Regions from separate parts of the Methylobacterium litchii genome, predicted to be linked through region 2. Evidence: riboswitches for the same ligand, from Rfam matches in the RefSeq annotation. Region 2 holds a riboswitch; each other region holds the start of a gene.
What was found. Region 2 has a riboswitch for fluoride ahead of crcB (fluoride efflux transporter CrcB). Riboswitches for the same ligand answer to the same signal wherever they lie in the genome.

Region 1 (6,874 bases), on a different contig from region 2:
CACCCGGAACGGCTCGTAGTCCATGCAGACGTGGTTGGTGGGAACGTAGAACAGGTTGGTCTTCGGCGAGAAGGCGGCGGGCTGCTCATCCTTGGAGCCGAGGGCCGCCGGGCAGATGCCCTTCGAGTTCACGTCCTCACCGTTCTGCTCGGTCGAGTATTTCGCCTGGACCAGCGGGCGGCCGTAGGTCTTGGACGACTTGTCCATGTCGACCTTGGACGCCCAGTTGACGGCCGGGTCGAACTTCTCGGCCACGAGCAACTCGCCGGTGTCGCGGTTCAGCGTGTAGCCGAAGCCGTTACGGTCGAAGTGGGTGAGCAGCGGGGTTTCCTTGCCGTCCACCTTCTGATCCGTGAGGATCATCTCGTTGATGCCGTCGTAGTCCCACTCGTCGTGCGGGGTCATCTGGTAGACCCACTTGGCCATGCCGGTGTCCGGGTTACGCGCCCAGATGGTCATCGACCACTTGTTGTCGCCCGGACGCTGCTTGGGGTTCCAGGTCGAGGGGTTGCCCGAGCCGTAGTACACGAGGTTCAGCTTGGGGTCGTAGGAGTACCAGCCCCAGGTGCAGCCGCCGCCGGTCTTCCACTGGTCGCCTTCCCAGGTCTTCAGCGAGGAGTCCTTGCCGATGGGCTTGCCGAGCGAGGTGGTCTTCTCGGGATCGACGAGGAGCTGGTCGTCCGGGCCTTCCGAGTAGCCGCGCCACACGCGCTTGCCGGTCTTCAGGTCGTAGGCGGTGATCGAGCACTGCACGCCAAACTCGCCGCCGGAGATGCCGACCAGCACCTTGTCCTTCACGGGGAGGACGGTGGCGGTGTTGGTCGCGCCCTTGCCCGGGTCGCCGTTCTTGACCGACCAGTTGACCTTGCCGGACTTCGCGTCGAGCGAGACGACGGTGGTGTCGGCCTGATGCAGGATGATCGCGCCGTCGGCATAGGCCAGGCCACGGTTGACCGTGTCACAGCACATGACCGGGATCACGGACGGATCCTGCTTCGGCTCGTACTTCCAGAGGATCTTCTGCTCGTGGTCGAGATCGAGGGCGTACACGATGTTCGGGAACGGCGTGTGCACGTACATGACGTTGCCGATCACGAGCGGCGCGCCCTCGTGGCCGCGCAGGACGCCGGTCGAGAACGTCCAGGCGACCTGAAGGTCCTTCACGTTCTTGGTGTTGATCTGGTCGAGCTTCGAGAAGCGGGTGTTCGAATAGTTCAGCCCGGGGAACGCCCAGTCGTTGGGGTTCTCCATCATCTTCATCAGGTCGTCGTTGGCCGAGGCCGGCAGCACGGTGGCGGCATAGGCAACTGACGCCGCGAGGGCGATCTTTTTCATGCGCGTTCCTCCGTTCAGACGCCGCGGCCAGAATTCGGCGTGGCCACGCGTCATGTCACGCGTTATCGCCGCTTTTCTATCCCCGAAGTTCCTCCGTTCAGGTCGAAAGCGAGCGATGCAGGTCTATCAAGGCCATTTGAGATTACAATAAGATTCTTCTAAGTGCGACAGTTTTTCTTGTGCCGTCAGCATATTTACTTATTGAGGCATGGATAATCTACCCGGCAAGCGATGCGCTTCCCAGGACCAAGTAAAACTGGCTTTTTAAAAAGATCTAAGATGCCAATTTTCTTCGATTATCGGTTTATTGCCGTTGACTCGAAGCTTGTTTTAGCTATCCTGACCTCTCCGACAAGTAAGACTGAGATCTAGCGAACGACTTAAGTTACCGCTCGGGAAGTTCGCTGGGTGCGGCGGGGTCTTCGGACCTCGCCGTTTTTTTCGTTCGAGCACGACGAAACGCGCGCGAAATCGCGCGCGTGGGGCAGGCTCAGAGCGGCGGTTGGTGGGATCGCATCGGCACACGGCTCACGCAGGATCCCGGCGACGGGATCGGGTTACGGGAGGTGCGCGGCCGGATGTGGGGACAGGCGCAGCCCTACCCGCGCCCGGAAGCGCACGGTAGGAGCTATCGTCCGGGCGTCGGGCCCGGCAGTTGTCGGGGAGCTCCATCCCCATCCCACGTCGGGCAAGGTGGCTTAATCCACCATCGCCGTCAATTACCTCGCGAGGCACGGCGGAAGGCGCGGCTCCGGAACTCCGGAGGGGTCTCGCCTCGGCCGCAACCAAGGGATTTGGCGATGAGAAACCTGGTGTTCGCCTGGCAGTTCTGGGCGCTGCTCTCGGCCGCCTTCGCGGCGCTGACGGCGATCTTCGCCAAGGTCGGTATCGAGAACGTGAACTCCGATTTTGCGACCTTCATCCGCACCGTGGTGATCTTGTCCGTGCTCGGCGCGATCCTCGTGGGCACGGGCGAGTGGCAGCCGCTCGCAACCGTCTCGCGACGCACCTACCTGTTCCTGGTGCTTTCCGGGCTCGCCACGGGCGGCTCCTGGCTTTGCTACTTCCGCGCCCTGAAGCTCGGCGATGCCGCGCGCGTGGCGCCCATCGACAAGCTCAGCGTGGTGTTGGTCGCGGTGTTCGGCGCAGCGTTCCTGGGCGAGCGGCTGGCGACCGTGAACTGGATCGGCGTCGGCCTCATCGCGGCCGGCGCCGTCCTGGTCGCCTTAAGGGTTTGAGGCGGGCTCAGGCCCCGCCGGCTGCGAAGGCCTCGTACAGGAAGTACAGGCCGTAGGCGGTCACCGCGACGGCGGCGACCCCGTCCAGGACGTAGGGCGGGATACGCCGGAACACGCCGATGCCGCGCAGGACGATGCCGAGCATGGCGATCACGACGAGCCCAAGGCCGACGCCGAGGGTCGCGGTCGCCGGCCCGTCACGTAGCGAGACCCCCAGCCAGACCACGAGGATCTCCAGCCCTTCCGCCGCCAGCGCCCAGGCGGCGACGCCGATCCCGCCGGCGTTGAGCGGCAGCGCCCAGCCGGTGCCGACGGGGGCGATGTCGTTCGTCTCCCGGAAGCCCGAGATGAATTCGTAGACGAGATAAGCCCCGAACCCGAGCAGCAGCAGGGCGGAAATCCAATCCAGCCAGTGCAGGGCGATGCCGTACGCCGCCACCTGCAACACCGCCGCCAGGATCGCCACCCCGGTCGCCCCGAGCGCGGACCCGAGCGCCACGCTGCGCCACCCGAACTTGTAGGCGGCCGCCGCGACCACGGTGGCGGCAATGAACAACTCCGTAAAGGTCACCTGGAAGGTGATGAGGGTTCCCACCCACGACGGGCTCACGCCGCCCCTCCGCCGACCGCGGCGCGCACCACCATCAGGGCCAGGAACAGCGCGCCCAGGGCCAGGACCACCGAGCCGGTCACGTAGGCGAACGCGGCCCCGGCCTGGCCCTTCTCGAAGAGGAGTGCGGCGTCCAGGGAGAATGCCGAGAATGTCGTGAAGCCACCGAGGATGCCGGTGGTCAGGAACAGCCGAAGTTGCATGGGCAGGCCGGACCTGAGGGCGAAATACTCGGCGATCAGGCCCATCAGGAACGAGCCGAGCACGTTGATGCCCAAGGTCCCGTAGGGAAAGGCCCCTGCGCCCAGCAGGCGCAGCGCGAGGATGTTTACCCGTGGCGAAGGGCGCCGCCAAATCCCGCCCCCAGAAACACGATCACGAAGCCCATTGCCTGCCCTCTCACCCTTTCGATCCGGGGCAGCAAGAAACCCGCCGCGCGGCGGAGCGGCGTCAGGCACGCTCCCGCCACGGACGGGCCACCTCGTGCCCGCGCAGCAGGAGCCATCAGCCCTTACGGGCGGTTGTCGGGAAGCTCCATTCCCATCACGCGCGCGGTCTTTAGCGCCCCAAGCCGCGACGCGTCAAAGGCGTCTGACGGTGGACGGCGCCTTGCTTGGACCGTCCCGGCCGGCAGGAGGTCGCCGGCGGCCCGCCTCGTCGAAATCCATACCGCTGCTCGGGGCACCCGCGGTCAGGCGTGCCGCCAGACCTTGAAGGGGGAGATCACCAGGATGCCCGCCAGCAGCGGCAGCAAGACGGCTGAGAGTGCCAGCCCGAGCAGTTGGCCGCATCGTGCCCATCGACCTTCCGTGCGACCTTGGAAAGCCGGCGTCGCCGATTCGTCACGTCACGGCTCGCCCTTCGGCGGCTGCTCATGCCCTGGCGGTTCTCAGGCGCGCTGAGCCGAGGTTCCGGGTCACCGTGAGGAGCGGCACCTAAGCCCGAAAGGCTGCGCCCGCAGCCGGCGCGGCCCTGGCGGTGCTCGGGTATGCGCGTCGTACGGAAGCCTGACGGCAATTGGCACCTGACGGGAGGTGGGATGGACGAAGCCCGCATCAGCCTACGTATCGAGTTGCGGGCCGACACCTTGCTCGGGCCGGGTAAGGTCGCACTTCTGGAAGGCATCCGCGAGACCGGGTCCATCTCGGCCGCAAGCCGCCGCATGGGCATGAGCTACAAGCGCGCCTGGTACCTGATCGAAACCCTCAATGCCGCTTTCCGCGAGCCCCTGGTCGAGAAGAGCAAGGGCGGCAAGGCGGGGGGTGGGGCGCGCCTGACCGCGACCGGCGATGCCGTGCTCGACGGCTACCGGCGCACGGAAGCCTCCGCCGCGAAGGCCGCGGCCAGCGAGGTCGAGCGGCTCTCCACGCTGCTCAAGCCAAGAGAAGATTGATCCGGGGAAGCGAGTTCTGCCCCTTGCGATATAGCCGATCAGCTATATCGTCCAGCGCATGCTTCGCATTCCTGCCCTCCTCATCGCCGCCGCCCTCACGCTCGCCCCCGTGGCAGGGGCCAGGGCGGATGCGCCCGTGCAAGTGGCGGCCGCCGCCGACCTGAAGTTCGCGCTCGACTCGGTCGCGACGCGGTTCAAGGCCGACACCGGCCAGGAACTCGCAATCACGTACGGGTCCTCCGGCAACTTCGCCCGGCAACTGGCGCAGGACGCGCCGTTCCAGGTCTTCCTGTCGGCCGACGAGGGCTTCGTGTTCCGGCTCGCCGATGCAGGTAAGACGGTCGATCGCGGCGCCCTCTACGCGGAGGGGCGCATCGTGCTGTTCGCTCCCCATGGCTCGCCAATGAAGCCCGACGCCGGGATGACCGACCTCAAGGCCGCCCTGGGGGACGGGCGGGTGCGCAAGTTCGCCATCGCCAACCCGGAGCATGCCCCGTACGGACGGGCGGCGGAGGAGGCGCTGGCCTCGCAGGGCCTGTGGGACGAGGCGAAGCCCCTTCTGGTCCTGGGCGAGAACGTGTCCCAGGCCGCACAGTTCGCGGCGTCCGGCTCGACCCAGGGCGGGATCTTCGCCTATTCCCTGGTTCTATCGCCGGAGGTGTCGAAGCTCGGCTCTTACGCGCTGATCCCGGCCGCCTGGCACAAGCCACTGCGCCAGAGGATGGTCCTGATGCGCCACGCCGGCGAGACCGCGAAGGCGTTCCAGGCCTACATGCAATCCCCGCCGGCCCGCGAGATCCTGCGCAGGTACGGTTTCGTGCTTCCGGGCGAGGCGCCGTGAGCGGATGGACTGGCAGGCCCTCTCGTTGTCCCTGCGCCTCGGGGCGCTGACCGTCCTGTTGCTTCTGCCGGTCGGGGTGGTCCTTGGCCGGTGGCTCGCCTTCCGGCGCTTTCGGGGGCGCTCGCTGGCGGAGGCGCTGCTGGCGCTACCGCTGGTGCTGCCGCCGACCGTGCTCGGGTACTACCTCCTGTCCGCGTTCGGCGGGGCATCTCCCCTGGGACAGGCTTGGCAGGCCGCTTTCGGGCATCCGCTCGCCTTCAGCTTCCCGGGCCTGCTCCTTGCCTCCGTGATCGCCAACCTGCCGTTCGCCGTGCAGCCCATGCAACGGGGCTTCGAGGCCATCCCGACCGACGTGCGCGAGGCCGCGGCGGTGTCGGGCCTGACGCCGTGGCGCATACTTTGGGCCATCGACCTGCCGCTGGCCTGGCCGGGCATCGTCACCGGGCTGGTGCTCGCCTTCGCGCACACCCTCGGGGAGTTCGGGGTGGTGCTGATGGTCGGGGGTTCGATCCCGGGTGAGACCCGCACGGTCGCGGTCGCCATCTACGACCGGGTGCAGGCGTTCGACATGGATGCCGCCGGGTCCATGGCGGCCCTGCTGCTGCTCCTGTCCCTGGCGGCCCTCACCCTGACCTACACCCTTTCGAGCCGGGTCGGACGTCGTGCATGACCGCTCGGGCCTCCACGTCCGCCTGCGACAGGACGGGCCGATCCCGCTGGCGGTGGACCTCGCATGCGGGCCGAGCGAGCTCCTGGCGCTCGTAGGGCCGTCCGGCGGCGGGAAGACGACCGTCCTCAGGACCATCGCCGGTCTGTATCGGCCGGGGGAGGGACAGGTGACCTGCGGCGGCACGGCGTGGCTCGACACGGGGTCTGGGATCGACCTCGCGCCGCATCGGCGACGGGTCGGAATGGTGTTCCAGTCCTACGCCCTGTTCCCGCATATGACGGCCCTCGGGAACGTCGTGGCGGCAATGGGTCACCTGCCCGAAGCCAGACGCGCGGAACGGGCCCGTGCGCTTCTCCGGCTGGTCCATCTGGACGGGCTGGGGGAACGTCGGCCGTCCGCGTTGTCCGGCGGGCAGCAGCAGCGGGTCGCGGTCGCCCGTGCCCTGGCACGGGACCCGGATGTACTGCTCCTCGACGAGCCGTTCGCCGCCGTGGATCGGCGCACGCGCCGAAGGTTGCAGGAGGAGCTCGGCGAGCTTCGTGCCACCCTGCGCATTCCCATCGTCCTCGTGACCCACGACCTCGACGAGGCGGTGAGGCTCGCCGACCGCCTGTGCGTCCTCGACCGCGGCACGACCCTTCAGTCGGGTCGACCCGGGGAGGTCCTCGGCTCGCCGGCCGGGAGCCGCGTGCGGGAGGCATTGGACCTGGACGGGGTGATGCAGGATGCAGGGTGAGATGCGATCAGCACCGAGGAGGGGTCCAGTCCCGGCGTTCCTCGGCGGCGG
Region 2 (8,198 bases):
GCGCCGGTCTCGGGCACCACGCGGGCATGGCCGTCGAGGCCGGAGCCCCGGGCGAAGACGATGATCTTGGCGCCCGGCACCCGGGCGCGGACCCCCGCGATCATCCGGGCGATGGGTCGGAGCGACCAGCGGGTGAGGGCGTCCGGTACCGCCCCGCCCGGCAGGGCGCTCTCGGTGACGTCGCCCACCGGCTCGACCACGTCGGCGGAGGCGGGGACCGCCTTGGGCAGGGTGCCGGCATGGGATTCGAAGATCTGCACGGCGTCGGCGCCGGCCTCGAGCTGGCGCACGAGGTAGTCGGTCTGCACCGTGACGAGGCGGTCGATCAGTTCGTCCACCAGCGCCGTGTCGCCCTCGGCGAGCGCCCGGGCGGGGGCGAGGTCGGGGGTGCCCCGGCCGCCGATCATGTAGCTCGCCACGGTCCACGGCGCGCCGCAGAAGCCGAGCAGCGTCGTCTCCGCCGGCAGTTCGGCCCGCAGCCGCGTCACCGTCTCGAAGACGGGGGCGAGGTGGGTCATCACCGCCCCGTCGCCCGCCTCGCGCAAACGCTCGAAGGCGGCGCGGTCGCTCAGGGGATCGAGGCGCGGGCCCTCGCCCTCCACGAAGCGCACGTCCTGCCCGAGGGCGTGGGGCACGACGAGGATGTCCGAGAACAGGATGGCCGCGTCGAAGCCGAAGCGGCGGATCGGCTGGAGCGTCACCTCCACGGCGAAGTCGGGCGTGTAGCACAGGTCGAGGAAGGAGCCCGCCGTCGCCCGGGTGGCCCGATACTCCGGCAGATAGCGTCCCGCTTGGCGCATCATCCAGGCCGGAGGCGGCCAGACCGCCTCGCCCGAGAGCACCTTCAGCATCGTCCTGTCCGGTTGAACCGTCATGCGCTCCCGTACCCGTTTCTTCGCCAACCGGCCCGGTCGCGACGATCCCCAGGGGACCTCTCATAAAGAGAGAGAGAGAATCTTAGACTCTGTTTTTTCTCTTGGAGGCTGATGAGCGGGAGCGCAACCGTATCCACACCCGATCCCCGGTTCGGCGCCGTTAACGGAGCTTTAAAGGATTTGCGCGAAGATGATGGAAGAGGGTTCCTGCTCAAGGCCTTGCGCCGGGTGGTGAGCCGGTCCGGACCCCGCGTGTCCGGCTTTTCCCGAACCGGGTGCGGAATCCGCCCCGATTTGACGGCCTGTGTATGCAGGAGTCGATAGCCGGACGGGGTTCTGCTCTGGACCGGCCGACCGGGCCTGCCTATCCACACTTATCGACTCCCCGGCGGTCGCCGTTGGATAACCGAACCGGCCGGAGACGCCGCGTATGGGCCGCAGCTACTTCCACCTACATCTCGTGTCGGATTCCACCGGCGAGACGCTCATCAATGTCGGGCGCGCGGCGGCGGCGCAGTACGAGGGCGTCTCGGCCATCGAGCACGTCTACCCCCTCGTGCGCTCCGCCTCGCAGCTGGAGCGGGTGATCTCGGAGATCCGCGCCGCGCCGGGCCTCGTGCTCTACACCCTGGTGGGGGGCGACCTCGGCCAGCGGCTGGAGATGGCGGCGCGGGAATCCGGCTCGCCCTGCCTGTCGGTGCTGCAGCCGGTCCACGACCTGCTGCAATCCTACCTCGGCACGCAGAAGGCGGCACGTCCCGGCGCCCAGCACATGCTGAACGCCGAGTACTTCAAGCGCATCGACGCGATGAACTTCACCCTCGCCCATGACGACGGCAACCTGCCGGAGGATCTGGAGGAGGCGGACGTCATCCTGCTCGGCGTCAGCCGCACCTCGAAGACGCCGACCTCGATCTACCTCGCCAACCGGGGCCTGAAGACCACGAATCTGCCCCTCGTACCGGGCATGCCGATGCCGCCGGCCATCGAGGCGGCGCGCAAGCCCCTGATAGTCGGGCTGTTCGCCTCGCCGGAGCGGATCATCCAGATCCGCCAGAACCGGCTGTCGAGCCTGAACGCCGACGAGAGTTCGATGTATGTCGACCGCGAGGCGGTGGCCGACGAGATCACCGCCTCCCGGCGGCTGTTCATCAAGAACCGCTGGCCGACCATCGACGTGACGCGCCGGTCGATCGAGGAGACGGCCGCCGCCATCCTCGACCTGCACCGCGACCACCGGATGAAGTTCATCGCGGAATAATCCAGGGGCCTTGCCCCTGGACCCCACCAAAGGGCTTGCCCTTTGGGATCCCCGTCAGGATGCGCTCAGGATGCCGCGCACCAGGGCCATGCCGGCGATCAGGCCGAGGAGGCCGCCCGCGACCGAGGCCAGGACGTAAGCGGCCGACAGGGCCGTCTCGCCCCGCTCGTACAGGGCGATGGCATCGAGGGAGAAGGTCGAGAAGGTGGTGAAGCCGCCGAGCACGCCCGTCGTCAGGAGCAGACGGGCGGGGTGGCCCGCTGCGCCGCGCAGGGCGAAGCCTTCGGCCAGCACGCCCATCAGGAACGAGCCCAGCACGTTGATGAGGAGCGTCGCCAGGGGAAAGCCCAGGCCCGGCAGCGTCCGCGACACCGCCACGTTGAATCCGTGGCGAAACCCGCCGCCGATCCCGGCGCCGAGGAAAACGATGAGGGTGTTGATCATGCCTGTCCCGTCCCGGTTGGACGAGCGGCCCGGCCGCGATGCGGGCACGCCCCCACCGCAGGCGAAAGCCGCCCTTGCGGTAGGAGCCATCAGCCCTGGCCGGTCATCCGGCAAGGCGGTTGTCGGGGAGCTCCATCCCCATCCCGCCGAGCGTTAACGCACGGGCGGGACGAGGGAAAGGGCCTGAACCCTACGCCGCGACGGCGAAGTGGCTGCGCTGCTCGATCTGCGCGACGTAGAAATCCTCGATCACGTCGCGAACCACCTCCGCGAGGTCGGCGCCGCGATGCTCGTCGAGATGGATGTCGCTGCCGATCACCCGGCCGATATGCGCGCTGGCGCTCGAACCCGGCACGAGACGCTCGTTGTAGCGCTGATGCAGGCCGGAAATCGAAATATAGTTCTTGCCGCCGAGCTCGGGGCCGTACTTGATCTTGATCTTCTGCTCGCTGTCGACCCCGCGCAGCTTGGCACAGAGCGTGACGAAGTTGTCGGTGTCGATCAGCAACTCCGTCCCGGTGATGCAGCCATGGGCGTTGTGCTCTTCGTTCAGCACCTCCGCCATCAGGTTCAGCACCTCGATCACCGGCTGGAGGGCGCGGGTGCCGTCGTCCAGCAGCTTCTGCCGGAAGCCGTTGCTGCGGGCATCGGCGGCGGCAAGACGGGTGCGGAAACGGTCCTTGACTTCGGTGGTATGCGGCATCGGTTTAGTCCTCCGGGCGACAGCGAAAACGCGGACTCTTCGTCCGTTGGTGTTCGGTCTACGGAGCGAATGCAGTTGACGCAAGATAGTGCAAAACATTGATGCTTGCTCAGGACTTGAGCGTTTGCTTAAAACCTCAGCCTGCCTGAAAAACAGGCAACATCATGCAGGTCCGTCGAGGGGCTTCAGCACGGGGGCGGGGCCGAATGCCCGGCCGGGCTCGCTCTTCGTCAGGGCGCGGGCCAGGGCAACGAGATCCGGCGTCGCGCCTCCGGTCGGGCCGTAGACGGCGCGGTCGAGGGCGGCGAGCGCCTCGCGGGTCTCGGGCCGCTCCCGCCAGCGGCGGGCGAGGGCGGGCATCGCGGCCTCGCCCGCCGCCACGGCGGCGCGGACGGCGTTGGCGTCGCCGGTCCGGGCGGCCCGGCGCAGGTCGCGGGCGATGACGGCAGGCAGGCGGAGCGTCCCCCGTTCCCGGCGGAAGCCGAGGAGGGCGAGGCCGAGCCCGAAGGCCAGCACGCCCGCCGCCACGGCGATCAGCGCGGAGGCGGCGGCGCCCTTGGCCCCGTCGGTCTCCCGGTCGGGCAGGCCGCCGCCGATCTGGCGAGCGGGGATCTCGGCCTCGCGCATGGTGCGCGAGACCGTGTCGAACCACGGGATGGCGATGGCGTCGAGGGGGATCACCTCCGGCACGCCGGGCTTCACGTCCCAGACATAGGTGGCGCGGGCGACGGGGCCGGCGGGGGTGATGATGGTCTCGCGGACGACCGGCCCGGCGAAGGTGATGATGCCGCGCGTGCGCAGGACCGGCCGGGGCGGCAGGCCCTCGGCGAGCATCCCCTGCGCCTCCAGCACCACCGTCCGCCGGACGGTCTCGTAGATCTTCACCGTCTCCGGGTCGCGGCTCCACGAATCGGTGATGCTCACGTCGCGGGCGGGGAGCCACCAGGGCTCCTTCGCGTCGGGGCCGCCGGTCGGGGCGGTCCAGGGGGCGACGGTGAAGGGGATCGGCTGCGAGCGCACGTCCACCACCTTGCGCTCGCCGACGTCGTTGACGGTCAGCCGGTGGACGAAGGGCTCGATGGTGAACGCGCCCGCATGGTGCGGGAAGATCGCCACCGTCCGGTCGAAGGCGATGGCGGTCTGGCCGTCGGGGAGGCGGGTCTTGCTCCAATGGTCGCGGCCGAGCTGCGTCCAGGTGAAGTTGGCGAGCGGCGGCTGGATCACCTCCTCCAGCAGGATCGGCTGGCGGTAGACCCCGTGGATCTTCAGGAGCACCATCTCGCGGGTGTAGGGCGTCGCCCCGCCGTTCAGTTCGGGGGTGACGGTGAGGGTGAGGTCACCGGGTTCCACCTCGGCGAGGGCAGGCAGCGACATCCCGGCCAGCAGCAACCCGGCGAGAAGCCCAGTCCGCCCTCGCCGCACCCCGCGACCCCAGTCCCAAAAAATCACCATGGGTTGCTCCCGGCGGGCATGGCGGTGCCGGCCTCGACGCGGCGGGCCTGCTCGGCCTTGAGGCGGAGCTTGAGGTAGCGGCCGGGATCGTCGGGCAGAGTCTGGAGCCACAGGCGGTCGGGGCGGATTTCGTGCGCCTCGAAGCTCTTCGTCACCCGGCGGGCCTCGCGCTCGGGGGCCTCGGCGACCATGGCGGGGCCGGTGCCGGAGCGGCCGCGCCCGGCGGCGTCGCCCACCGAGCCGCGTGCCTTGCCGCCGGCCGAGTCGATGGCAGCCTGTTCGGAGCGGCCCCGCCGGGCGACGGCGCTATTGCCGGGCAGCGAGGCGCTGCTGCTCGCTTCGCGGTTGCCGGCAAGGCCCTCGCCGCTGGACGAGGCGTTGACGTCGTCGTTCGGGTCCTGGTGGGCGGATTTGTTGTAGCGGGCGCCGTACTGCGCCGTGCCGTTGGCGATGCCGCCGCCGGGGCCGCGGTCGATCGCCTCTTCCAGCATCCGGGCGATCAGCGAGCGGTTGGCCTGGGCGTCCGCGTCGCGGGGGTTGAAGCGCAGGGCCTCGTCGTAGGCGGCGATGGCGCCCTGCAGGTCGCCGGAGCGGGCGAGCGCGTTGCCGAGGTTGTAGCTCGCCCGGCGCCCGCCGTTGCGGAACAGGGTGATGGCCTCGTCCAGCCGCCCCGCCTCGTAGACGGCGGCGGCCCGCCAAGCGGGGTCCTCGAATACCCGCGCGGCGAGGCCGGGCAGGTGGACGCTCATCAGCAGGCGCCCGACACCGGTGCGCGGCTGCGACAGGGCGACGAGGGTCACGATCCCCAGGCCGACGAGGACGAGCCCGCCGATCCGCGCACTCCGCCGCCACGCCGGCGGCAGGCCGAGGGTCCGGGGTGACGCGAGGGCGGCCGGCATCAGGCGCTCCGTCGGAACAGCAGGAGGGCGGGTAGGGCCGCCAGGGCGAGCAGCCAACGCCCGAGATCGGCGAAGGCGACGACGCCGTAGCCGCCGGCCGCGAGGTGCTGGGCGGTGGGCGCAGCCACCGCGTCGAGCACGGGGGTCGCGGCACGGATCTCGGCGCTGGTGCCGCCACCCGCCGCCGCGAGGCGCTGGAGGGGCCCCGGATCCGGCTTCGGCACGCCCGGCGGCAGGGCCTTCGTGGCGGGGACGAACAGGGTGTCGAGGCGCCAGCCCCGGGCGCGGATCGCCCCGGCCTCGCGCAGGGCGGCCTCGCCGATGCCGTCGCCGTCGCTGATCAGCACTACGTTGGCGGCGATCACGTTGGCCTCGGCGAGGGTCCGGCTGGCCAGCGCGAGGCCGCGCTCCGGGTGGCTGCCCCGGTCGGGCACCGTGTCGGCGTCGAGGGAGAAGAGCGTGGTGCCGAGGCTGTCCCGGTCGGTGGTGGGGGAGGCGGCGAGGTAGGCGTCGCCGGCATAGATCACCAAGGCGACGGGGCGGGTGCCGGCGGCCTGCGCGACGGAGGCGGCGGCCTCGCGCACGCCCTGCAGGTTGCCGCCCTCGGCGACCGAGCGGGAGAGGTCGACGACGAGGATCGTCTCGTCGAGGTTGCGGAACGTGCCGGTGTCCCGGCGCTCCACCGCCGGCCCGGCGAGGCCGAGGACGAGACCCGCCGCGCAGAGCCCCGCCGCGAGGTTGGCGCCACGCTTGCCGCCGAGCACCGATCCGGTGCGCGAGAGGTAGGCCATCAGGGCGGGATCGACCTCCCGGCCCCAATCGCCGAGCGGCGCCGCCCGGCGCACGGCATAGAGCGCCAGGGCGACGACGATGGGGAGCGCCGCGAGCCACCAGGGCCGCAGGAGGGTGAGTCCGGCGAGCGTCATGCGCTCCTCCGCACGGCGAGCAGCCCCACGGCGAAGGCCAGTGCCAGGGCGCCCGGCCAGACCCACAGATCCTTGCGCAGGGGCAGCGGCGGGGGCGGGGTGCGCCCGCCCTCCAGGGTGTCGATGGCCTGCGCCACGGTGACGAGGTCGTCCGTGGTCTTCACCCGGAAGAAGCGCCCGCCGCTCGTCTCGGCCATGGTCTTCAGGGTCTCGCTGTCGACCACGTCCTGCTCGCCGTTGGCGTCGGCGAGGTCGCGGGGGCCGAGCGCGATGGTGTAGACGCGCACGCCGATCTCCTTGGCGAGGTCGGCCACGTCCTTCGGCGCGGTCTGGCCGGCATTGTTGGCGCCGTCCGAGAGCAGCACCACCGCCTTCGTCGCGGCGGGGCGCCCCTCGGGAATGTTCGCGTCGCGCGGGTCGAGGCGGCGCAGGGCGAGGCCGAGCCCGTCGCCGATGCCGGTGGAGCGGCCGGAAATGCCGATCGTCGCCTCCTCCAGGGCGCGGGCGACGGAGGCGGTGTCGAAGGTCAGCCCGGCGGCGACGTAGGCCTGATCCGCGAACAGGACGAGGCCGATCCGGTCCCCCGCCCGGCGGCGGATGAAGTCGGCCCCGACGCGCTTCACCGCCGCCAGCCGGCTCACGGTCTCGCCGTCGAGGGAGAAGTCGCGCCGCTCCATGGAGCCGGAGAGATCCATGGCGATCATGATCTCGCGCCCCGAAGCCGGGAGCGCGGCCGAGGGCATCACCACGCGCGGCCCGGAGAGCGCGGCGATCAGGCAGATCCACAGGCCCCAGACCAGGGCGGCCCGGCGGCGGCCGCGCCCTGCGCCCTCGTGGCCGGTGCCCGTGCTCGCGGCCAGGGTGCCGGGGACGCGCAAGGCGCCGCCCTCCACCCGCTCGCGGGGCAGGAGCCGCGCGGCGAGGAGCGGCAGCGGCAGGGCGAGGAGCAGCCAGGGGGCCGCGAGGTCGAAGCCGGAGACGAAGGCGGCGAGCCAGCCGGGCATCATGCCTTGAGCCTCCCGATCAGCCGGGTCAGCTCCGCGTCGAGGAGCGCGGGGTCGGGTACTTCGCGCCGGTAGAGCCCCTCCACCAGCACGCGCCCGGCGCCGGCGGTGAAGAAGTCGGTGCGCAGACGCGCATCGAGGCGCGCGGCCCAAGGCGCGCCGTGGGCGGAGGCGGCCTCGTCGCCGTCGAGGGTGCGCACGAGGCGGCGCAGCAACCGCGCCTGGGCGAGGATCCTGTCCGGCGGGGCGAGGGTGCGGCTTCCGGCGAGGTCGGCCAGCGCCGCCCGGCGGACGCTGGCCCGGACCCGGCTCACCACGACGCGCAGCAGTCCGACGAGGAGCGCGGCGCCGAAGCCGAGGACCAGCGCCAGCAGGATCTCGCCGGGCACGGGGCCGCTCGCGCCGCCCGGCAGGTGCAGGCCGCGCAACTGGTCGAGGGTCGCGGGGGCGTCGGCGGGGGTCACGGGCGGCCCCGCGCGGTCTCAGAGCACGGCATCGAGCCGCTCCATCAGCGGCGCGTAGGCCTCCGGCCCCGCCTCCACGTCGAGGCGCAGGCCGGCGATGCCGCGCGCGGCGTAATCCCCGAGGCGGGCGTCGAGCATCTGCTCCCCCGTGCCGTCGGCCCGGAGCGAAC
Region 3 (6,874 bases), on a different contig from region 2:
GTGAGGGGATCGCCACCTCGATGTACTACGGCTAGTCCAAGGATTTCCTGGAGGCTGGCAAGAAGCGCCTGTCCGGCGACACGGCTCGTGCTGCCACCACGGATGAGGTGCGGGATCTTCGTCGCGAAGCGGGGGCGCTGAAGGAGGTCGTGGCTGATCTCGTCCTGGAGAACCGTCTGCTCAAAAAAAGCATGAGCGGGGCTGGGGGCGACGAGGCATGAGGTACCCGGCCCCCGAGAAGCTGGAGATCATCCGGCTCGTTGAGCAATCCCATCTGCCGGTGCGCGCCACCCTGGGCAAGCTCGGCATCACCCGCTCGACGTTCTACCGGTGGTACGACGCTTACCAGCGCGGCGGCCCCGAGGCGTTGAGCGACCATCCCTCGCGGCCGAGCCGGGTCTGGAACCGTCTCCCTGCGGAGATCCGCGAGCAGATCGTGGCCCTGGCCTTGGAGCAGCCTGAACTCAGCCCGCGTGAACTGGCGGTACGCTTCACCGCCGCCGCGGATGCTCCGGCCGGTCGTGGTTCATGTGGCACCGCTGGCAGACCGCTATGAGGTTCACGTCCCGGTTGTCGGCGGTGTCGTGGTTGCGGTGGCCGGTCGCCAGGACCACCCGCGTCGTCCGTACGGATCTGAGAACGTCGTCCTCTCCAACCGCAAGGCAGACGGCCTGCCCCTTCCCGTCGCGCCAGGAACCGACCTGCGCGTCCCACCAGCGGCCATCGCCAAGGTGCCAGACGGTTTCCCCATGCGGTCGCCCGCAGCCCTCACAGCGGCCCTTGGCGCGTCGAAAGCGGATCACCGCCGACAGCTGCGGCCAGTCGATGGGGTAGAAGAAGCGGTGCTCGCGCCGGATCGGCATGGCGGGACTGAAGCGTGGCGACTAGATCGCCTCTCGCATGGGGCTCAATCTCTGGCAACGGATGAGGGGTCGCCCGTAGTCGCTGGGCGACGCGCCGGGGCCACGCTTCGGGAGGTAGAATGCTGCCGAGATAATGCATCGGATCACACGAGCCCTTGTCGCTCAGCTCTTTAGCTTGTACCAGCCGCGCTTTATCTCAGGACTGCTGATCCTCTAATGATCACACGCCGCCGAGTTCTGTATGTGGCTGTGGGGGCCGCTGTCGCTCGTGCTAATTTTGTAAAGCAAGCCTTGGCGCAGAATATCTCTCCCGACGTACTCGCTGAAGCGGGTCCGCTTGGTGACGTATGGCTTGGAGATAAGGATGCGCCAGTGACGATCATCGAGTATGCCTCGATGCCCTGCTCACACTGCGCCACATTTCACACAAAGACATGGCCCGCTCTCAAAGAGCGCTATGTCGATACCGGCAAGGTTCGTTTCACCCTGCGCGAGTTTCCAATCGGCCCGCTGGCAACGGCTGCCTTCATGCAGGCCCGATGCGCGGGGAAAACGCGCTACTACCCGATCACTGACTTGCTGTTTGAGCGCCAAGCTGACTGGGCATTCACCGAACATCCCGTCGATAAGCTGCGGATGCTGATGCAGCAAGCCGGGATCGAGCAGCAGCAGTTCGATAATTGCTTGAGAAACCAAGAAATCTACGATGCAATCAATGTAGTCAAAAATAAAGGTGCGGAAGTTCTACAGATTGACTCCACTCCGACATTCTTTGTAAATGGCCGTCGCCTGAAGGGAGACATGCCGATAGAAACTTTATCTCAAGTGGTTGATCCCTTAATTTCAAAATAAAAATTATACAATCAGTATATATTCTGGTTATGCAAGTTTTTTCAATAGTCATGGCTGCACATGACGCATTGGCAGCCCATTATTGCTTTCGGGTCGCGTCTATCAATTCTACTAGCTGAATGGCTCAGTGCGTGTGGTGTGATACCCTCGTTGCTACCGTACTCTTGCCGTCAACTACCGTCCTTGTCGTGACCTACCGTAATCGTGGCAACCGCCGAGGCCCGGCTGATGCCTCGTGTGCTGACACTCGGCATCGCCCTGCTCCTCGCCGCGGTCGCAGGGCTGGCGGCGGTCACGCTATGGCAGGTCTGAAAGTTCAGACCACGCTTACCCGCGTGCGGTGCCACGCGGCGCTGAGATAGCCCTTGTAGTTCCAGGTGTCGTCGGGAGCCGCGGGCTGGGTTTGTCCGGCCTCGTCCCAGGCGCGCACCGCCAGCTCATGCTCGCCCGCGGGCAAGTCCAGGTCGATCGTCCAGAACGTCCAGGCGAACGGCGCCCGTGTATCGTGTTCCAACGCGGCCCGCGCCCATGTCCGGCCGCCGTCCCCCGAGACGTCGACCCGGACCACGGCGCGATCTCCGCAGATGGCGTAGCCCTTGATGCTGTTTGACCCGGCTTTCAGGCTCGTACCCCGCGACGGCTCGCAGATCACCGCGTTGAGAGGCATCGTGTTAATCGTGTGCCCCTCAGCCGGGTCTGCCGTCTCCGCGGTCACGTCGGATGGGAACAGCTTGTAGTCGCCGGCCTGGATCGGGTTGTCCGACGGATGGTCCTGCACAGTGATGCGCTTCAGCCATTTCGGGCTGCGCACCCCGGCAAATCCCGGCACGACGGCGCGCAGCGGGAAGCCGTGCTCGGGCAGGAGAGGCGCGCCGTTCATCGCGTAGGCGAGCAGGGTCTCTGGTGCGAGCGCCTTGGCGAGTGGGATCGAGGCCCCGTAGGGATGCCCCTCGACCGTATCGTGGCTCTCGAAGGCGACGTGCAGGTCTGCACCGGCGTCGATCCCGGCCTCGCGCAGCACATCACCCAACCGGACCCCAGTCCAGTCGGCGGTGCCGATCGCGCCGCCGTCCCACGGGTCGCCGGAGACCGGGGCAACCGCCCGCATGTCCGCGCGGCGGTTGCCGGCACACTGCATCGTGGCGGTGACGGTGACCTGCGGGAAGCGCGATTGCAGGTCGTGTAGCGACAGCTTCAACGCGGTCGAACCCGCCCCGTCGACGGTGAAGCGGTAGCCGTCCGCTTCGATCTCCGGCAGATCGCCGTGCGAGCGCACGTAGAAGTCGTCGGCTGCGGTCCGGTAGGCGGCACGCAGGCGGTCCAGCGGCGGCTCGGCGTTGTAGGGCGTCTCCCCGTGAACGATCAGGCGCGTCTTGCGCTCGGCCAAGCTCGTCATGGGGTTCTCCTCTCTCAGCATCCAGGGATTCAACGTATCAATCCGCGTCCGGCCTCGTAACGTTCCGGGTACGACCTCACGGCGACGCCGCTCATGCGGTCCGGAGACACGCCCATGCTCAATGATTGGGCCGGTCGCTCATGGGGCGGATGCCACCTCCTGATGCTCCCGCCAAAGGCGCCTGAGCGTCTCACGCGTGTCGTCGAGAACCGCGACACGCCGCGCGTACCAGCGCTCCAGCAGCGCCTCCGCCTCCGCCTCGATATGGCAGCGGGAAAGGTCGATAGAGAAGTCTGGATTGTAACGCTCGACGGCGGTGATCGCGTCGTAGCCCTGTTCGCGAGCTGCACGCAGCGCCTCGATTAGGGGATAGTTCGGCTGCTCGGGTTCCGAGCTGTCCGGACAGTTGTCGCGTGGGGTGACCTTCGCGCTGAGACGCGTCCCGGGATAGAGGGTCTCGCGGGTGCTCTTGCTCATGGCTCACTCCTGTTCGCCGACTGATGTCGGCCGTGGCGTCCGAAAGGGTTCTCGAACCGGGCGCGGGGGCCAAGTTCGGCCTCGATATCAAGGAGGCGGTTGTACTTTGCCAGCCGCTCGCCCCGGCAGGGCGCGTCGGACTTCATCTGGCCGCAACCCATCGCCACTGCGAAATCGGCAATGAACGCGTCGGTGGTCTCGCCCAGCTGGCACGCTGGCCGTTGCAGTGACGCCTCCGTCGAGAGTGACGCGCACCTGAAGCGTCGGGTGGCCGCGTGAGTCGAGGATCTCAAGGGCGTCGAGGCTGTGGATGGTTGTGCCCGTGCTCATGGCGTGCTCCGCATTGGATCGAGGGTCTCAGCGCATCACGAGGAACAGCGCGACCAAGGCGACGACGAGGATCGCGGCCGGGATCAGCCAGACGAGACCTATCGATCTTCCCGACCCACCGAATGGGCCCGCCGCCCTGTGGTGCTGGCCTTCGACGACTCCGAGTCCGCGGATGTCTTCCAGTTCCGGGTCGGGGTCGTGCTGCGGAGGCTGCGATATCGAGCTCATGGTGGGGACTCCGTGGGTAGCGGTTCAGGTCACGACCTCGCGCGCCTCGACCGAGGCGTCCGGGGCGAAGCGGTAGACGCGCACCGAGCCAGTCGGCAGCTCCAGACGCGCGATGGCGTCGGCGTGCAGAGCCTCGATGCCGGCCACGAGGGCGCGCAGCGAATTACCGTGGGCGACGACGAGGGCGGTCCCGCGCATCGCCGCCGGCAGAACGCGGGTGAGGTGGTAAGGCGCCACGCGCGCCAAGGTGTCCCGAATGCTCTCGCCTCCCGGGGGAGCGGTCGCATAGGAGCGGCGCCACACCCTGACCTGATCCGCGCCCCAGCGCACCTCCGCCTCGACATGGGTGAGGCCGGTGAGCGCGCCATAGTCGCGCTCATCCAGCGCGGCAGCGCACTCGACCGCGAGGCCAGGGCGACCGAGCGCGTCGAGGATCAGCCCCGCGGTCTCAGCGGTGCGCGAGCGGGTCGAGCAGAACGCGGCGTCGGGGTAGAGGCCATGTTCTAGCAGGCGCCGCCCCGCGGCCCGCGCCTGCTCGCGCCCGCGCGCTGTCAGCGGTACGTCGCGGGTGCCGGTGAACTCGCCGGCTGCGTTGGCCTCGCTCTCTCCGTGCCGGACGAGCAAGAGGGTGCGGGCGACATTCACAACAGGTCCCCGGCCAAGGCGGCGCGTGCAAGCGCCAGTCCCGCCACGAGCCCAGTGAGGCCGCCAGCGCCCACAACGAGGAATACAATTAGGAAGTTCACAGTATCGCCCCACTCGCACTCGCGAGGGTGACGAAGAGTCCGCTACGCGGCCGGTGGTGCTCCAAGCCCCCGCCACGCGCGGGCGCCGACGCACCCTCCGTGACAGGAGCCATCAGCCCTCACGGGCGGTTGTCGGGGAGCTCCATCCCCATCACTTTGGTAGATGGTGATGCCGGAGGGCCGATCAAGTGGTGGTCCGCATACAGATCCCCCGATGCTTTCCGCCGGCATAAGGTCCACCGCCGCCGCCGCATATGCTCCGGCCGGTCATGGTTCATGTGGTACCGCTGGCAGAAGGCCGTGAGGTTGGCGCCGGTGTTGTCGGCCGTGTCGTAGGCGAAGGCCCCCGCAGTTCTTTACTGCTGCCCTTGCCCACCGCTCTTGCTTGCCTTGTTGGCCTTGTGATGTCCCACGGCGCATCCGGCCGCAGCCCCGGCTTTGCCGTGCCCGGCCATATGACCGGCAACGCCGCCAACGACTGCACCCTTCAGGCAGCCCTTAGCCTGTGCAGGAGCAGTCCCGACCAGAGCGCTGAGAGCCAGGGCTGAGGCTGCAATCACAATCCGGGGCATGGCGTGTCTCCTATCTGTGCAGGAGCCAACACATGGCCGAACGCGCCCGTTCCTACTGTGCAGGTCAGCGCCGCAGCGCTTCGATCCAGGCTTTGACTGGATCGAGCACGAAGCCTACGTAGGACACCCATGTCCGTGACCGACTGTTTTGTGGCACGGCATCAGCCGAGCGAGCTGCCATAGAGGCCGCCACGTAGGCATCCTCACGTTCCCTGCACTCATCCAAGGCGTTGCGCTCGTTTCCGGCGCGGCTCTGCCCCGCCGGCTGGTGAGTGGAAGCATCACGGATGCAGCTATGCCACGCCTGCTCAAGCGCCTGTAGATCACCCGGTGCAGCCGCGAGAGCCGCAAGTGGCTCAACGGCTGCAAGGCTAACGATGATTGCGAGAGCGCGCACGGATGCCGCTCAGTCGTCTGCTACGGCGATGTGAGCAATTACGCGGGCGCCATCGCCCAGCGAGGCATTCACCGCACGGGCGAGTTCGACCCGAGCTGCGCCATCCGCCAGCAGCACAAGGCTAGCGAGGAGAAGCCCGAGAAGGGCGAGCCGGTGAGGCGTGGGGAGGGGGATCGGCATGGGAGGCGCCTTGAGGACGCCTGACCATACCCCAGCCGCTGGGCTGCAGCTGCCACCCAGCGACCACAGCGGCACAAAAAGCGAACAGCCTGTGCCTCCGTTTGGCCTTAGAGCCGCCCCGGCGGTGGCGGGGGCGGTCCATCATCGTCATCGTCATCCGGCGGCGGGGGCCTCCGGTGATGATGGGGCGGGGGCCTATCGTCATCGAGGTCCGGCGGCGGGGGCTGGAAACGATGAGGTGGCGGGGGCGGTCGGTCGTAATCCTCGTCGGGCGGTGGCGGTCGCCTATCGTCGTACGGCTGAGCGGCAACGCCAGCCGTAGCGAGCACGAGCAGGTAGGCGCCTCCATCGTGGTTTGGTCCGCCCATACAGCGTGTGAGATGGCCCGAACGATCCATGGGCCAACCGCTGATTGGAGCAAGCTGAGCGAAGGAGATGCACCGCATCGTCATCACGTGCGCTACGGAAAAGAACCAGGGAAAGGCCCTTGCTTCAACAAGGCAGGCGCCGAACTGGGACGACGTACAAGAGATCTCTAAAGGTCGCCGGAATAATCCTCAGGAGCAACAGGGGCTTGATCGCAAAGCCGCCAGATTTCCACGAAGCAGGTGGCGTAGCCTGCCAGGAAAACGGCGGTCCAGTGCATCGACGTATCCTTCCCTAATAGGTCGCTGTCGACGTTATAGGCGCGAGAGCTTGACCTTACCTAAACGTGTCTTTCGTACGAGTTGCAACCCTCATGGGCCGTGTTTGCTCCATGCTGCGGCAATCGTTCATAGGAAGCGCCGGGGCTACGCTCAGGAGGAACGGCTATCAAGATGCAGCGGATCGCC

Region 1: another riboswitch for fluoride. It lies ahead of AAHF99_RS06030 (CrcB family protein); the one in region 2 lies ahead of crcB (fluoride efflux transporter CrcB).
Region 3: another riboswitch for fluoride. It lies ahead of AAHF99_RS24070 (2,3-bisphosphoglycerate-dependent phosphoglycerate mutase); the one in region 2 lies ahead of crcB (fluoride efflux transporter CrcB).

What each region holds. Positions count from the first base shown of each region.
Region 1 is NZ_JBBXMY010000002.1:183,121-189,994, reverse strand. It holds gene xoxF5 (lanthanide-dependent methanol dehydrogenase XoxF5) at 1-1,335, opposite strand, end outside; fluoride riboswitch at 1,951-2,020, opposite strand; gene AAHF99_RS06040 (EamA family transporter) at 2,136-2,573, shown strand; gene AAHF99_RS06035 (hypothetical protein) at 2,581-3,183, opposite strand; gene AAHF99_RS06030 (CrcB family protein) at 3,180-3,449, opposite strand; fluoride riboswitch at 3,672-3,734, opposite strand; gene AAHF99_RS06025 (winged helix-turn-helix domain-containing protein) at 4,223-4,576, shown strand; gene modA (molybdate ABC transporter substrate-binding protein) at 4,635-5,417, shown strand; gene modB (molybdate ABC transporter permease subunit) at 5,422-6,087, shown strand; gene AAHF99_RS06010 (ABC transporter ATP-binding protein) at 6,080-6,823, shown strand; gene AAHF99_RS06005 (sulfite exporter TauE/SafE family protein) at 6,825-6,874, shown strand, end outside.
Region 2 is NZ_JBBXMY010000001.1:130,144-138,341, reverse strand. It holds gene AAHF99_RS00690 (uroporphyrinogen decarboxylase) at 1-875, opposite strand, end outside; gene AAHF99_RS00685 (pyruvate, water dikinase regulatory protein) at 1,306-2,136, shown strand; gene crcB (fluoride efflux transporter CrcB) at 2,191-2,580, opposite strand; fluoride riboswitch at 2,654-2,729, opposite strand; gene AAHF99_RS00675 (hypothetical protein) at 2,771-3,283, opposite strand; gene AAHF99_RS00670 (hypothetical protein) at 3,446-4,735, opposite strand; gene AAHF99_RS00665 (tetratricopeptide repeat protein) at 4,729-5,634, opposite strand; gene AAHF99_RS00660 (vWA domain-containing protein) at 5,634-6,560, opposite strand; gene AAHF99_RS00655 (VWA domain-containing protein) at 6,557-7,564, opposite strand; gene AAHF99_RS00650 (DUF4381 family protein) at 7,564-8,028, opposite strand; gene AAHF99_RS00645 (DUF58 domain-containing protein) at 8,047-8,198, opposite strand, start outside.
Region 3 is NZ_JBBXMY010000021.1:38,550-45,423, reverse strand. It holds partial or broken gene AAHF99_RS24105 (helix-turn-helix domain-containing protein) at 1-496, shown strand, start outside; gene AAHF99_RS24100 (hypothetical protein) at 492-863, opposite strand; gene AAHF99_RS24095 (DsbA family protein) at 1,080-1,715, shown strand; gene AAHF99_RS24090 (molybdopterin-dependent oxidoreductase) at 2,032-3,111, opposite strand; gene AAHF99_RS24085 (hypothetical protein) at 3,250-3,588, opposite strand; gene AAHF99_RS24080 (hypothetical protein) at 3,585-3,734, opposite strand; gene AAHF99_RS27220 (hypothetical protein) at 3,676-3,918, opposite strand; gene AAHF99_RS24075 (hypothetical protein) at 3,946-4,146, opposite strand; gene AAHF99_RS24070 (2,3-bisphosphoglycerate-dependent phosphoglycerate mutase) at 4,171-4,791, opposite strand; fluoride riboswitch at 4,989-5,051, opposite strand; gene AAHF99_RS24065 (hypothetical protein) at 5,249-5,464, opposite strand; gene AAHF99_RS24060 (hypothetical protein) at 5,871-6,041, opposite strand.